DNA from 3 places in the Vibrio gangliei genome. Region 2 is predicted to be linked to each of the others. Evidence: predicted binding sites of a transcription regulator. Region 2 holds the regulator's gene; each other region holds the start of a gene.
The links. The regulator MetJ, encoded in region 2, represses methionine synthesis genes. The targets are predictions, from matches to a motif close to TTAGACNTNTANANGTCTAA.
Positions count from the first base shown of each region.

Region 1: metN (methionine ABC transporter ATP-binding protein MetN) is a predicted target of MetJ. The motif match lies at 2,761-2,780, and genes of this name have one in related genera.
Region 3: Vgang_RS10080 (cation:proton antiporter) is a predicted target of MetJ. The motif match lies at 3,173-3,192, and genes of this name have one in related genera.

Region 1 covers NZ_AP021869.1:754,479-759,002, forward strand. Annotated here, with positions in the region: gene metQ (methionine ABC transporter substrate-binding lipoprotein MetQ) at 1-715, opposite strand, end outside; gene Vgang_RS03445 (methionine ABC transporter permease) at 921-1,604, opposite strand; gene metN (methionine ABC transporter ATP-binding protein MetN) at 1,594-2,628, opposite strand; gene gmhB (D-glycero-beta-D-manno-heptose 1,7-bisphosphate 7-phosphatase) at 2,975-3,532, shown strand; gene Vgang_RS03460 (ABC transporter permease subunit) at 3,780-4,524, shown strand, end outside.
Region 2 covers NZ_AP021869.1:2,409,116-2,413,639, forward strand. Annotated here, with positions in the region: gene Vgang_RS11150 (bifunctional aspartate kinase/homoserine dehydrogenase II) at 1-442, opposite strand, end outside; gene Vgang_RS11155 (O-succinylhomoserine (thiol)-lyase) at 443-1,609, opposite strand; gene metJ (met regulon transcriptional regulator MetJ) at 1,891-2,208, shown strand; gene Vgang_RS11165 (malic enzyme-like NAD(P)-binding protein) at 2,346-3,605, opposite strand; gene rpmE (50S ribosomal protein L31) at 3,762-3,980, opposite strand; gene priA (primosomal protein N') at 4,240-4,524, shown strand, end outside.
Region 3 covers NZ_AP021869.1:2,175,729-2,180,252, reverse strand. Annotated here, with positions in the region: gene tyrS (tyrosine--tRNA ligase) at 1-1,087, shown strand, start outside; gene Vgang_RS10085 (hypothetical protein) at 1,402-1,563, shown strand; gene Vgang_RS10080 (cation:proton antiporter) at 1,682-3,028, opposite strand; gene metH (methionine synthase) at 3,537-4,524, shown strand, end outside.

The sequences.
Region 1 (4,524 bases), 940 kb from region 2:
TCTTCACGTTTTCATCGTTTGCATTGTCTTCACGAGCTACGATTAGGTTCACGTAAGGAGACTCTTTGCTTTCAACAAATACGCCGTTTTTCTCAGCTGTTAGACCATTTTGAGCAGCGAATGTGTTGTTGATCACCGCGATAGCAACATCTTGTAGAGAGTTTGGCAACTGTGGTGCTTCTAGCTCAACAAAATCCAGTTTTTTCGGGTTTTCTACGATATCAAGAGGGGTCGCTTCTAGGCCCGCACCTTCTGCTAACTTAATTAAGCCTTGTTGTTCAAGGAGTAATAGCGCACGGCCTTCGTTGGTTGGATCGTTTGGAATTGCGATGCTGTCGCCTTTTTTCAGCTCATCAATTGATTTTATTTTTTTCGAGTAGCCAGCGATAGGGTAAACAAACGTATTACCAACCGGTTTTAGTTTATAACCACGGTCTTTAATTTGCTTATCTAAGTAAGGCAGATGTTGGAAAGCATTCAGATCGATAGAACCATCATCCAAAGCAGCGTTAGGAATAATGTAATCAGAGAAAATGGTGAGCTTAACATCTAGGTTGTATTTTTCTTTAGCAACTTGAGCGGCAACTTCTGCAACTTGAGCTTCTGGGCCCGCAATAACACCTACGTTGATGGTATTGTCTGCGGCATTGGCTGCACCAGTAAGAAGTAAAGAAGTAGCAACGGCTGCTGCACTGATGAGGTTTTTCAATTTCATATACTTATCTCCATGTATAAATGCTTTGTGATATACCCTTCGTACTTGAAGCTGCAGCTTTGTTGACGGCGTTCATTCGCCCCAATCATTTAGACAAGCTAAACTCATAGGGTCTCATTCACTTGTCGCCTCACTGCAACGTCAATTACTTTGGGTATATGCCCTGCGAACTAGGGCATATAATTTGTTAGGTTTATTTTTATTCTTAACGATGATCCACTCGGCTAGCGATTCTATCACCTACCATTTGAATAATTTGCACCACGATAACCAGTAATACAACCGTGATAAACATGATATCGGGTTGGTAACGTTGGTAACCATAACGCATTGCCACATCACCTAGACCGCCACCGCCGACAGTACCGGCCATTGCTGAGTAACTTACTAGCGTGACGAGAGTGATAGTGATGGTATTCACAATAGAAGGCAAAGCTTCTGGTAGTAATACTTTGCAGATGATTTGCATTGGGCGCGCACCCATAGATTGCGCCGCTTCAATTAAGCCGCTTGGTACTTCAACTAACGCGCTTTCAACTAATCGAGCAATAAATGGAATTGCACCGACTGTGAGGGGCACAATCGCCGCGGTCGTACCAATGAATTTACCGATCAATAAGGTGGTGAATGGAATGATCGCCACCATGAGTACGAGAAACGGCACAGAGCGGCCGATATTCACTATCGCACCTAGTACAGTATTAAGAATACGGTTTTCTAACAGGCCATTTTTCTTGGTGACATGCAACACCACGCCCATAGGAATACCGATAATAAAACCGATTAGCCCTGCCACACCCACCATATACAAGGTTTCCCAGGTTGCGCCCCAAATAAGACGAAAGGTGCGATGATCGTAATACCAATCCATGATGTGATCATAAAACATAGCCAAGTACCTCGACTTTAATATTGTGTTCTTTTAAGAAAACCATGGCTTGTTCGGCTTGTTCTGCTTCACCAAAAAACTCAGCGACCATCAAGCCAAAACGCACGCCACCGGCATAATCAATATCTGAGCTTAAAATGCTGACATCAATATTGAATTTACGTGAAAGCTGGCTGATCACTGGAGCATCAATCGATGCACCGGTAAACTCTAAACGTACTAAAGGAATAGAGCCTTCCACTTGTGTGGCTTGTAGGCGAGCTTTATAGTCTTCTGGAATCGATAAATCGAGAGTTGAGCGAATAAACTCTTGCGCTAACTCGGTTTTCGGATGGGCAAAGATATCGCTTACTAAGCCTTGTTCCACTAGGCGGCCGCCACCAATGATCGCCACTTTGTCACAGATGTTTTTCACTACATCCATTTCATGCGTAATGATCAAAATGGTGAGATTCAACTGCTTATTAATGGTTTTAAGCAACTCTAAAATGGATTTAGTGGTCGCGGGATCAAGCGCACTGGTGGCTTCATCACACAACAAAACTTTAGGTTCTGATGCTAACGCACGAGCAATGGCCACACGTTGCTTCTGACCACCACTTAAATTAGCCGGGTAGCTATCATGTTTATCAGCCAAACCGACGAGTTCAAGTAGTTTGGTTACACGTTGCTCTATTTTAGCTTTTTCGATTTTCGCTAACTCAAGAGGAAGGGCAACGTTATCAAATACGGTGCGAGAAGAGAGCAAATTAAAGTGCTGGAAAATCATGCCGATATTACGACGTGCTTGGCTGAGTTCTTTTGAAGAAAGTTTAGTGAGATCCAAACCATCAACCAATACAGAACCTGACGTCGGCGCTTCCAGCATGTTGACGCAGCGAATCAGCGTACTTTTACCGGCACCGGATGAGCCGATCACGCCAAAGATTTCCCCTTGAGGAATATGAAGATTAATGTCAATTAAGGCAGGGATCTTTTTGCTGCCTTGATAAAACACTTTATTGACTTGATTAATTTCAATCATTTAACAACCTGAATGGGTAATATGTTCCGTATATTCTATTTTCAAACTAGCGCTGGTTTAGTGAAAACACGCATCGTAATTGCGATTTAGTAGACGATGCTATGGTTTTCGCTTTCTCAAGTCAATAGGTATTTTTACGTCTAGACGTCTAAAGTGCCAATACAGATAAGACTGACTTCATCTAAGTTATAACTGGGTCTACAATGAGTGAATCAAACTCGGATGGATGATGAATATTAATGAACAACAACGCAAAGCATGCAATAATTACCGCTTAAAGAATTCAGCTCTAAGCGCGATTAGTTTGTGTAAAAATATGCTTAGAGCCAACAGAGAGAGTGTGATTGTGTCTAAACCGGCTGTTTTTATTGATCGTGATGGCGTCATTAATGTCGACCATGGTTACGTGAGCAATGTGGACGATTTTGAATATATTGACGGCGTGTTTGACGCAACCAAAGCGTTAAAAGATTTGGGTTACTTATTGGTTTTAGTGACTAATCAATCTGGTATTGCTCGTGGCTATTACACTGAACAGGAATTCTTAACACTGACGGAGTGGATGGATTGGAATTTTGTTGATCTGGGTGTTGAGTTTGATGGCATTTATTATTGTCCTCACCATCCAGAAGGTTCTGTCGAAAAATACACTCAGGTATGCGATTGCCGTAAACCTGAGCCAGGTATGTTTATTTCCGCTCAACAAGAGCTCGATATTGATATGGCCAAGTCGGTAATGATTGGCGATAAAGCCGATGACATGCGCGCTGCTATTGCCGCCGGCGTAAAAAACAAAATTTTAGTGCGCTCAGGCAAAGCGGTAACAGAAGAAGCGCAGCAACTCGCCGATGTGGTGCTCGATAGTATCAAGGATGTGCCGAAGTATCTGGCGGAGATTAAGTAAGTTTGGCGGCACGTAAGTACGTTGAACTTAGAGCCAGTTGATTATAACTAGCTCTATTGGTTTGAATAAGGTCGCATTAGCGGCCTTTTTTGTTTAAATCACACGAACATCTTTTATTTTCCGAGCTAGAACTCGATTTATTCTGGCTGAAACTCGCATCTTGAAGTGACTTGGGTATACAATCATTAAGTATTCAAAAGTAAACGGTTTTTAAGGGTGATCTCGTCATGAAGGCAGGCTGGATAGGATGCTAGCGTATATTTTTAGACGGCTACTGCTCGTTATTCCTACCTTTATTGGTATTACATTACTGATCTTTACGCTGACACGCTTTGTTCCCGGCGGACCTGTGGAGCGTATGTTGCTTAGTTTGCAGATGCAGCAAGGTGACACCACCGTTTCATCCAGCACGACTCATGGTGGTAATAATTCTTTATCTGAAGACCAAATCGCGGAGCTCAATGAGTTTTACGGTTTGGATCAGCCAATTCCGCAAGCCTACTGGCAATGGTTAACTAAATTAGTCCAACTGGATTTGGGCGAGTCCACCCGCTATTACGAACCCGTGACTGACATGATTGCTGAACGTTTACCCGTCTCGCTTTTTTACGGAGGTATGACGTTTTTAATTAGTTACTTGGTTTCGATTCCGCTTGGCTACCTTAAAGCGTTACGGCATGGCAGTGTGCTTGATGCCTCCAGCTCTATCTTTATTTTTGTTGGTTTTGCGCTGCCCGGCTACGTGATTGGGGTTTTGCTATTAAGCCTCTTTAGCTTTCACTTGGGTTGGTTCCCAATGGGCGGTTTTGTCAGTGATGATTTCGATTATTTTAGTTTTCCAGAACAAGTCAAAGATGTGTTATGGCATGCTGTTTTACCGCTATTTTGTTATTTGATTGGTGATTTTGCTTTGCTCACCATGACCATGAAAAACAACTTAATGGAAAACCTCGCTGCGGATTATGTGCGCACAGCCATTGCCAAAGGGTTGC
Region 2 (4,524 bases):
AATCACGAGAGTCGACTTGCGCTGCTTCCATATCAAGATGACATAACAATGTAGCTAAAACACGAGATGACCACACTTCACCATGGCCAAGAATGCTGGCTCGTTTCACGTCATTGATGGGACCAGTAATATCCCCTAGCGCCGTGAACTCTTTATTCAGTAATTCCAGTAAAGGCGCGGCTTTTTCTTCCGGTAATAGTTCTTCAACTAACCCAATTTGGAATTGACGCAATTGCTGCAAAATTTCATGAGCAATTCGGCCATCTTTTTCTAATGCATTAATCCAATCGATCAAACGGTTGGTGGTACTGCCTGCCGCGGAAACCACGATCAAATCCGCTGGCGCTGAATATTCTTTTAATATGTTGGCGACTCGTTTGTAGCACTCTGGATTGGCCAAACTACTACCACCAAACTTGTGTAACTGACGAGCAGATGTCATTTACGCTACCTCTTGTGCTTTTTTGAAAGCTTGCTCTAAATCAGCAATTAAATCCTGACTGTCTTCTAATCCCACAGACACACGTAGCAACAGTGGAGAAATTCCCGCTTCTGCTTGCGCTTCATCTGACATAGCTCGGTGGGTCATCGACGCAGGATGACACACTAAACTTTCCACTCCCCCTAGCGATTCCGCTAAAGAGAATAATTGTAACTGACCCACAAAGGTCTTGAGCTGTTCCATGCTGCCATTAATTTCAAAACTGAGCATAGAACCAAACCCACTCTGCTGAGCCTTAGCAATATCATGCCCAGGATGCTGCGGCAGGCTTGGGTGATAAATCGTTCCCACCAATGGCTGGTCTTGTAAGTATGCTAATAAATCTTGTGAACTTTCTTCATGCACTCGCATACGGGCCGCAAGCGTACGTAGACCACGCAAGGTCATATAGCTATCAAACGGCGTCCCAGTTGCACCAATACAATTGCCCCACCAGGCCAGTGTTTCGGCATGTTCGGCTTGTTTGGCGATGATCACGCCACCGATCACATCAGAATGCCCATTGATGTATTTAGTGGTGGAATGCACCACAAAATCAGCGCCCAACGTTAATGGTTTTTGATACACAGGTGTCAAGAAAGTGTTATCCACCGCGACTAATGCGCCCACTTGCTTAGCTTTTGCACAAGCTGCAGCAATATCCACCACTCTCACCAAAGGGTTTGACGGTGTTTCTAATAAAATCAGTTTCGGTTTTTTCGCGATCGCGGCATCAAATTCCGCTTGATTCGATTGATCGACAAACTGAACTTTAAAATCGCCTTTTTGCGCACGAGTATTAAATAAACGGTAGGTACCGCCATAACAATCATGCGGGGCAACAATCAGATCCTCTGGGCCAATAAACGCCGACACCCATAAATTCAGTGCCGAAGTACCACAGTTGGTAATCACCGCTCCGGCACCTTGCTCTAGTTCTGAAAGCGCTTGCTCTAATAAGCCACGGTTGGGGTTGCCCGAACGGGTATAATCGTATTTTGGCACTTCACCAAAAGCAGGAAAGCCGTAATTAGTCGAAAGGTAAATCGGCGGAACGACGGCATTAAATTGGCTATCAGACTCAATTCCAGTACGAACGGCGACAGTGGCGGGCTTTCTTGAACTCATTGGCGTATTCCTTTCCTTTGCGTGCACAATCTTTGTATACAGACACTATACTCAAATACTTTCAAAGCGCTATTTAGACGGGCGTAATTTATCAAAATTATTGCAATCAATAATGGAGCTAATCGCGCTTATTCATATATGAGCGAACATTGCTGTACTTTATCTCTCACCACAAAAGACGTCAAGACCTCTAGCCATCTAAATGTCTTTACTTTTGGCGGTAAATGCACCTAAAATTAGCGCCGTGACTTATTTATAAATAATCAGAACGAAGGTGCGTGATGGCAGATTGGAACGGTGACTACATAAGCCCGTATGCAGAACATGGAAAAAAAAGCGAACAAGTGAAAAAAATCACAGTATCGATTCCATTAAAAGTGCTTAAAATATTGACCGATGAACGCACTCGCCGTCAGGTGAATAACTTACGTCACGCCACCAATAGCGAACTGCTATGTGAAGCCTTCTTACATGCTTATACAGGTCAACCATTACCAACCGATGAAGATTTGCGTAAAGACCGCCCTGATGATCTTCCTGCCGAAGTAAAACGTTTGATGACAGAAATGGGCATTGAATTTGAGAATTTTGATGATTAACAGCGTGCCTCGGGATACTCGTGGCTCGTTTCTCGAATATCTTTTCTCGCTGTAATGCCTCACTATAAAAAAGCCAGAACGAATCAACGTTCTGGCTTTTGCTTTTTCGAATCACGAGAAACGAAATTCGAGTTCCGTTATCGCTGATACTCTTCCGGCAACTCAATACGCGCCACACCCGATTCAACCGCAGCGCGAGCGACAGCGCCAGCCACTTCAGATAACAAACGTGGATCCATTGGTTTTGGAATGATGTAGTCAGGGCCAAACTCTAGCTTATCGACACCCGCCGCTTTTAACACGTCTGCAGGCACGTCTTGTTTGGCTAATTGACGGATCGCTTCGACGGCAGCCAGCTTCATTTCATCATTGATTTCGCTCGCACGTACGTCTAATGCACCACGGAAAATGAATGGGAAACAAATCACGTTGTTCACTTGGTTTGGATAATCACTGCGGCCAGTACCCATGATCAAATCGTTACGTACTTTGGCAGCAATTTCAGGTTTAATTTCCGGGTCTGGGTTTGAACAAGCAAACACCACAGGTTTATCTGCCATTAACGCTAATGCTTCTGGTGGCAATAAGTTTGGACCCGATACACCGAGGAATAAGTCAGCCCCTTTGATCACATCTTCTAAGGTGCGCATATCGGTGTTGTTAGCAAATAATTGCTTATATTCATTTAGGTCATCACGACGAGTGTGGATCACGCCTTTACGATCTAGCATGTAGATTTTTTCACGCAATGCGCCACATTTGATCAATAGCTCCATACAAGCCACCGCCGCTGCGCCCGCACCTAAACACACGATTTTACAGTCTTCCAGTTTCTTACCTTGCAACTCAATCGCATTCAACATACCTGCTGCCGTTACAATCGCGGTACCGTGTTGGTCATCATGGAATACGGGTACATCACAACGCTCAACCAATTGACGCTCAATTTCAAAACAATCCGGCGCTTTAATATCTTCTAGGTTAATGCCACCAAAAGTATCGGCAATATTGGCAACGGTATCGATAAACTCATCAATGGTGCGGTGTTTTACTTGGATATCAATCGAATCAAGGTTAGCAAAGCGTTTGAACAATAATGCTTTACCTTCCATAACAGGCTTAGACGCCAATGGCCCTAAATTGCCAAGACCAAGAATCGCGGTACCGTTTGAAATCACCGCAACCGTATTACCTTTAGCGGTATATTTATAAGCGTTATCAGGATTCAGCGCGATTTCACGAACCGGCTCAGCCACACCTGGGCTATACGCTAAAGCAAGATCTTCTGCGGTATCGGCAGGTTTGGTAAGTGAGATGGCAATTTTACCCGCTGTTGGTTGAGCGTGGTAATCAAGTGCTCTTTGGCGAAAATCATTTTGCTGCTGATCATCTGACATAATGATGTAATCCTAAAATACGAGGGGAACAAGAAATCGTAATATTAAAGGATAGAAGATTAACTTGGTAGCGCAGGTGTTAAATTTTAGATAAGAAAAAAGGGACGCCTAAGCATCCCTTTCCAATTCGGTCTAACACTAAAAAATAGTGGCAGATTATTTTTTGCTGCTTAGAGTACCAAAACGCTTGTTGAAGCGATCAACACGGCCGCCTGTATCTACGATACGTTGCTTACCAGTGTAGAACGGGTGACATTTGTCACATACATCTAGGTGGATTGTGTCTTTGTCTAGCGTAGTGTTGAACTCGAAAGAGTTACCGCAAGAACAAGTAGCGTTTACAGCTTTGTATTCTGGGTGGATACCAGTTTTCATAGGACAAACCTTTATATTGGTCCGTATCGCTATCTGAATCTTCCTCTTGCTACTCAAAGGCAACAAGATCGGCCAGACACCATACGTAGTTACTAAAAAATGGTGTAAAAAACATACACCGTTAGAGGCGCAGTATAATAGTGAATAACCCTGCATCGATCAATACATTTGCTGAGTTTTTCTTCTATATTTCCGATAACGGTTGTTTTATCATGACTTTTCTTTGTTGTATTCATTTTAAAGGACGCTTTTCTTACTTATGCAGCCAAATATTGCTCAAGTTGCCCTGCCCGTTCCTTTAGATAAGTGCTTCGATTACCTCATCCCCAACTATTTGTTTCCCGTGATTGGCGGACGAGTCTCCGTGCCTTTTGGCCGTCAAACACTGATTGGCATTGTGGTCAATATTGTCGATCACTCTGATTTTCCGCTTGAGCAACTTAAACCCATCAAAGCCTGTCTTGATGCACGTCCAGTTTGGCCTAAACCTCTATATCAATTACTGCAATGGTGTAGCCAATTTTATCAATACCCACTTGGTGAT
Region 3 (4,524 bases), 230 kb from region 2:
ACGTATTAAATTAGGTGCCGATCCAACCGCACCGGATATTCATTTAGGTCATACTGTGATTTTGAATAAATTACGTGCTTTCCAAGAACTTGGTCATGAAGTGACTTTCTTGATTGGTGATTTCACTGGCATGGTAGGTGACCCGACCGGTAAAAATACAACACGTCCACCATTAACCCGTGAAGATGTGTTAGCCAACGCAGAGACCTACAAGCAACAAGTTTTTAAGATTTTAGACCCAGCTAAAACTAAAATTCAGTTTAACTCTGAATGGTTATCTGAACTTGGCGCAGAAGGCATGATTCGTTTGGCGGCTAACCAAACCGTTGCGCGTATGCTTGAGCGTGATGACTTCAAAAAACGTTACTCAAATAACCAACCAATTGCGATTCATGAATTTATGTACCCGCTGCTACAAGGTTATGATTCTGTTGCGATGGAAACGGATGTTGAGTTAGGTGGTACAGACCAAAAATTCAACCTACTTATGGGCCGTGAGTTACAAAAAGCCAATGGTCAAAAACCACAAGTGGTATTGATGATGCCATTACTTGTTGGTTTGGATGGTGAGAAGAAAATGTCTAAATCGGCTCACAACTACATTGGTGTGAGCGAAGCGCCGAGCGAAATGTTCGGTAAGATCATGTCGATTTCTGATGATTTAATGTGGAGCTACTACGAGCTGCTTTCATTCCGTCCATTAGAAGAAGTGGCGCAATTTAAAGCCGATGTTGAAGCGGGTAAAAACCCACGTGATATTAAAGTATTGCTGGCTAAAGAAATTATTGCTCGCTTCCACTCTGAAGCAGACGCTGATGCTGCGGAACAAGAGTTTGTGAACCGTTTTGCTAAGAACCAAGTACCTGATGAAATGCCGGAATTTGAGTTTGCTGCTGGTATTGCGATTGGCAACGTACTTAAGGAAGCTGGCCTAGTGTCTTCAACTTCTGATGCCATGCGTATGATCCGTCAAGGTGCGGCGAAAATGGATGGTGAAAAATTGGAAGATACTAAGTTTGTTCCAGAAGCAGGGACTGCGGTATACCAAGTTGGTAAGCGTAAGTTTGCACGCATCACGATTAAATAATCGAATTCGTTAGAATACATAACCTCTACTGAGGTTAAATAGGCTTGAGCTCGTGGGTTCAAGCCTTTTTTATTGCCGTATATTTATGGCTTCTTTCTCCCCATTCTATCAAAATGACCATTCTGATTTTCCTTTCTTCCCTATCTCGTTCAACCGTTTAATTGGCAGAACTTTGCCGAGGTGTTGGCAATTTCTTGCCAAATTAAAATTACCGAAAATGGGATGTTATTGATTTTATTAGTAAATATAGCCCCGATCTTCTCAATGCCATTCAGGATATTGATAGCACAATAGATCTGGCGTGGAATGAAGCAATGGAAAAAGGCTTTGATGAGGATCATACACAATCTTGGGTATTAGCCCGTTTGGTTGGGCTAAGCGATTACCCCTTAGAGCAGTTATTTCAGGAATTGAAAGTATCAGCGAAAGGGCAAGTTTTGATCAAAAATTATGTTGATGAAATGTGTCGTTCTTAGTCAGGATTATAGTTAATTTCAGCTGAGGTTAATGACTTAATCGATAATGTGTTTTCAATATACAAAAGCCCCCAGCCATAATGGTCAGGGGGCTTTACTTTGTGCTTTTTATTGGTGATTAAGCGTCTTTTTGTACAGTTTCACTCTGAGAATCGTTTGCAACTTGAGCTTTAAGTTGTTCAGCTTCTTCCATTTGTTTTTGTACCACTTTGGCTTTATTGATCATTGGCGTAATGGTTGAACCTTGAATCAGGATCGAGAACACCACTACTGCGTAAGTCATCACCATGATGATTTCTTTGACATCAATTTGATCGGCGGTAACGAAATACTTACCGTGTGGAATGGAAAGCGCCATTGCTAGAGCTAGACCACCTCGTAACCCGCCCCAGGTTAAGATCTTCACTGACCATTTATTGTAAGTTCTAAAGCGTTTGAAGCCGATGAATGGGATCCACACACTTAAGAAACGTGCTAATAAAACCAGTGGAACAGCAATCGCCATCATGATCCAATCTTCAGAGTGGAATTCAAATAATAGCAGAGACATACCGATCAACAGGAATAAGATGCCGTTTAAGAACTCATCGATAAGCTCCCAAAAATGATCCATGTGCTCGGTACTTTCTTTCGAGAATCCAACATAGCGAGTCCAGTTACCAATCATGATACTTGAAACCACCATGGCTAGCGGGCCAGAAACTTCTAGTGTTTCTGCAAAAGCGTAACCGGCTGTTGGAATACAGATCATCAATAGTAATTCCATTGAGTGATCGTTAGTTGAACTGATCAAATAGTGGAAAAGTAGACCAAGTACAAAACCATAAGCAATACCGCCCACTGCTTCTTGCATGAATAGAGACAGTACGCCACCAACGGTTGGGGCATGGCCACTGAATGCGACGGTGAAAATCGTCACAAAAATCACCAAACCAATACCATCATTGAATAGAGATTCGCCTTCAATTTGAGTGGAAATACGTTGCGGAGCTTTGAGTTTTTTTACAATCGCCAATACAGCTATCGGGTCGGTTGGTGAAATCAGTGCACCAAATAATAAGCAGTAAATAAGGTCAATATGGATATCAATGACATTACAGATGCCATATAAGCTAAAGCCGATAAAAAAGGTAGAAAACAGTGTGCCACCGAAAGCAAGGATTGCGATTTCCCATTTTTGGTCAGCGAAGTGAGGCAATTTAATGCCTAAGCCACCTGCGAATAGTAAAAAGCCGAGAATCCCGTTAAGCAAAAAGCTTTCAAAGTTAATCTCGGCCATGGTTTTCGAAGCAATGTCGACAAGGTTGAACCAGCCACTTTGACCGGCAATAAGAATGAGAAGTGAGAGCACCATTGCACCCGCAGTAATGGCAATCGTCGTCTGTAAACGACCAAACTTACTGTTTATCAATGCAATCACCATCGCTGCAAACGACAGGAAGCACAACGTATTATAAACCGACATATTCCAACCTTGGCTAGTGTAACAAATTGTAATCCCGCAATTTTCGTGCGCTTAAATATAAATATCAATATATTTTTAACAAGATTAGAGCAAAGCAGACAAAATGCATGTTAAAAAGGAAGATATTAGTCGATTAAACTTGTTTTAGACGTCTAGATTTCTATGGTAGGATGTGACTTATACCCAAGTGACTTCAAGATGCAGAATTCAGAGCTATCATCCAACCTTTTAGGCAAGGAAGATTGGCGAAGGAATGTAAGCACCTTTCAAACCAATCTGACGTAGTATAAAGGATTGGATGAAGCTCCCTAAGGGCAAGTTAAAACAAGCTTTATGCTGCGTTAAATTGAACAGAGATAGAATAACTATGATCATGTCCAATTTGCCTTGCCTAAAACTTGTTTTATTCTTGCTGAAACTCGCACCTTGAAGTTACTTGGGTATAGAACGAGTAAGATGTCGCCAGAATGGTGGCAATATCGAAAGATTGAAGGAAAGAGGTTGTATCGTGGCTGGAAGCTCAAATTCATATCGCAATGAAATAAAAAATCAAATTGAAGCATTATTGCAATCCCGCATTTTATTAATTGATGGCGGTATGGGTACCATGATCCAATCGCATCAATTACAAGAATCTGATTATCGTGGTGAGCGTTTTGCTGATTGGCCAAGTGACCTTAAAGGCAATAATGACCTGCTGGTATTAACTCAGCCACAACTTATCAAGCAAATTCATAGTGATTATTTGGCCGCAGGTGCCGATATTCTCGAAACCAACACCTTTAACGCCACCACCATCGCGATGGCTGATTACGATATGCAAAGTTTGAGCGCTGAAATCAACTTTTCTGCCGCTAAGCTAGCCAAACAAGCTGCGCAAGAATGGACAGAAAAAACACCGGACAAGCCGCGTTTTGTGGCTGGTGTATTAGGCCCAACCAACCGTACTTGTTCGATTTCGCCTGACGTGAACGATCCGGGTTTTCGAAATGTCTCTTTTGATGAGTTAGTCACAGCGTATTCTGAATCAACACGCGCCCTAATCGATGGCGGGGTTGATATCATCATGATCGAAACCATCTTTGATACTTTGAACGCCAAAGCCTGTGCGTTTGCTGTATTAAGTGTGTTTGATGAGATTGGCTACAAATTGCCAGTGATGATTTCTGGTACCATTACCGATGCCTCGGGCCGTACACTTTCAGGGCAAACGACCGAAGCGTTCTACAATGCTCTGCGCCACGTTGAGCCATTATCCTTTGGCCTTAACTGTGCGCTTGGCCCTGATGAATTGCGCCAATATGTCGAAGAGCTTTCTCGCATTTCTGAAACCTTTGTTTCTGCTCACCCTAATGCCGGTTTACCGAACGCGTTTGGTGAATACGATCTTGAACCACGTGAAATGGCAAAACACATTCAAGAGTGGGCGCAAAGTGGCTTTTTAAATATGGTCGGTGGCTGTTGTGGTACTACGCCAGAGCACATTCGCCAGATGG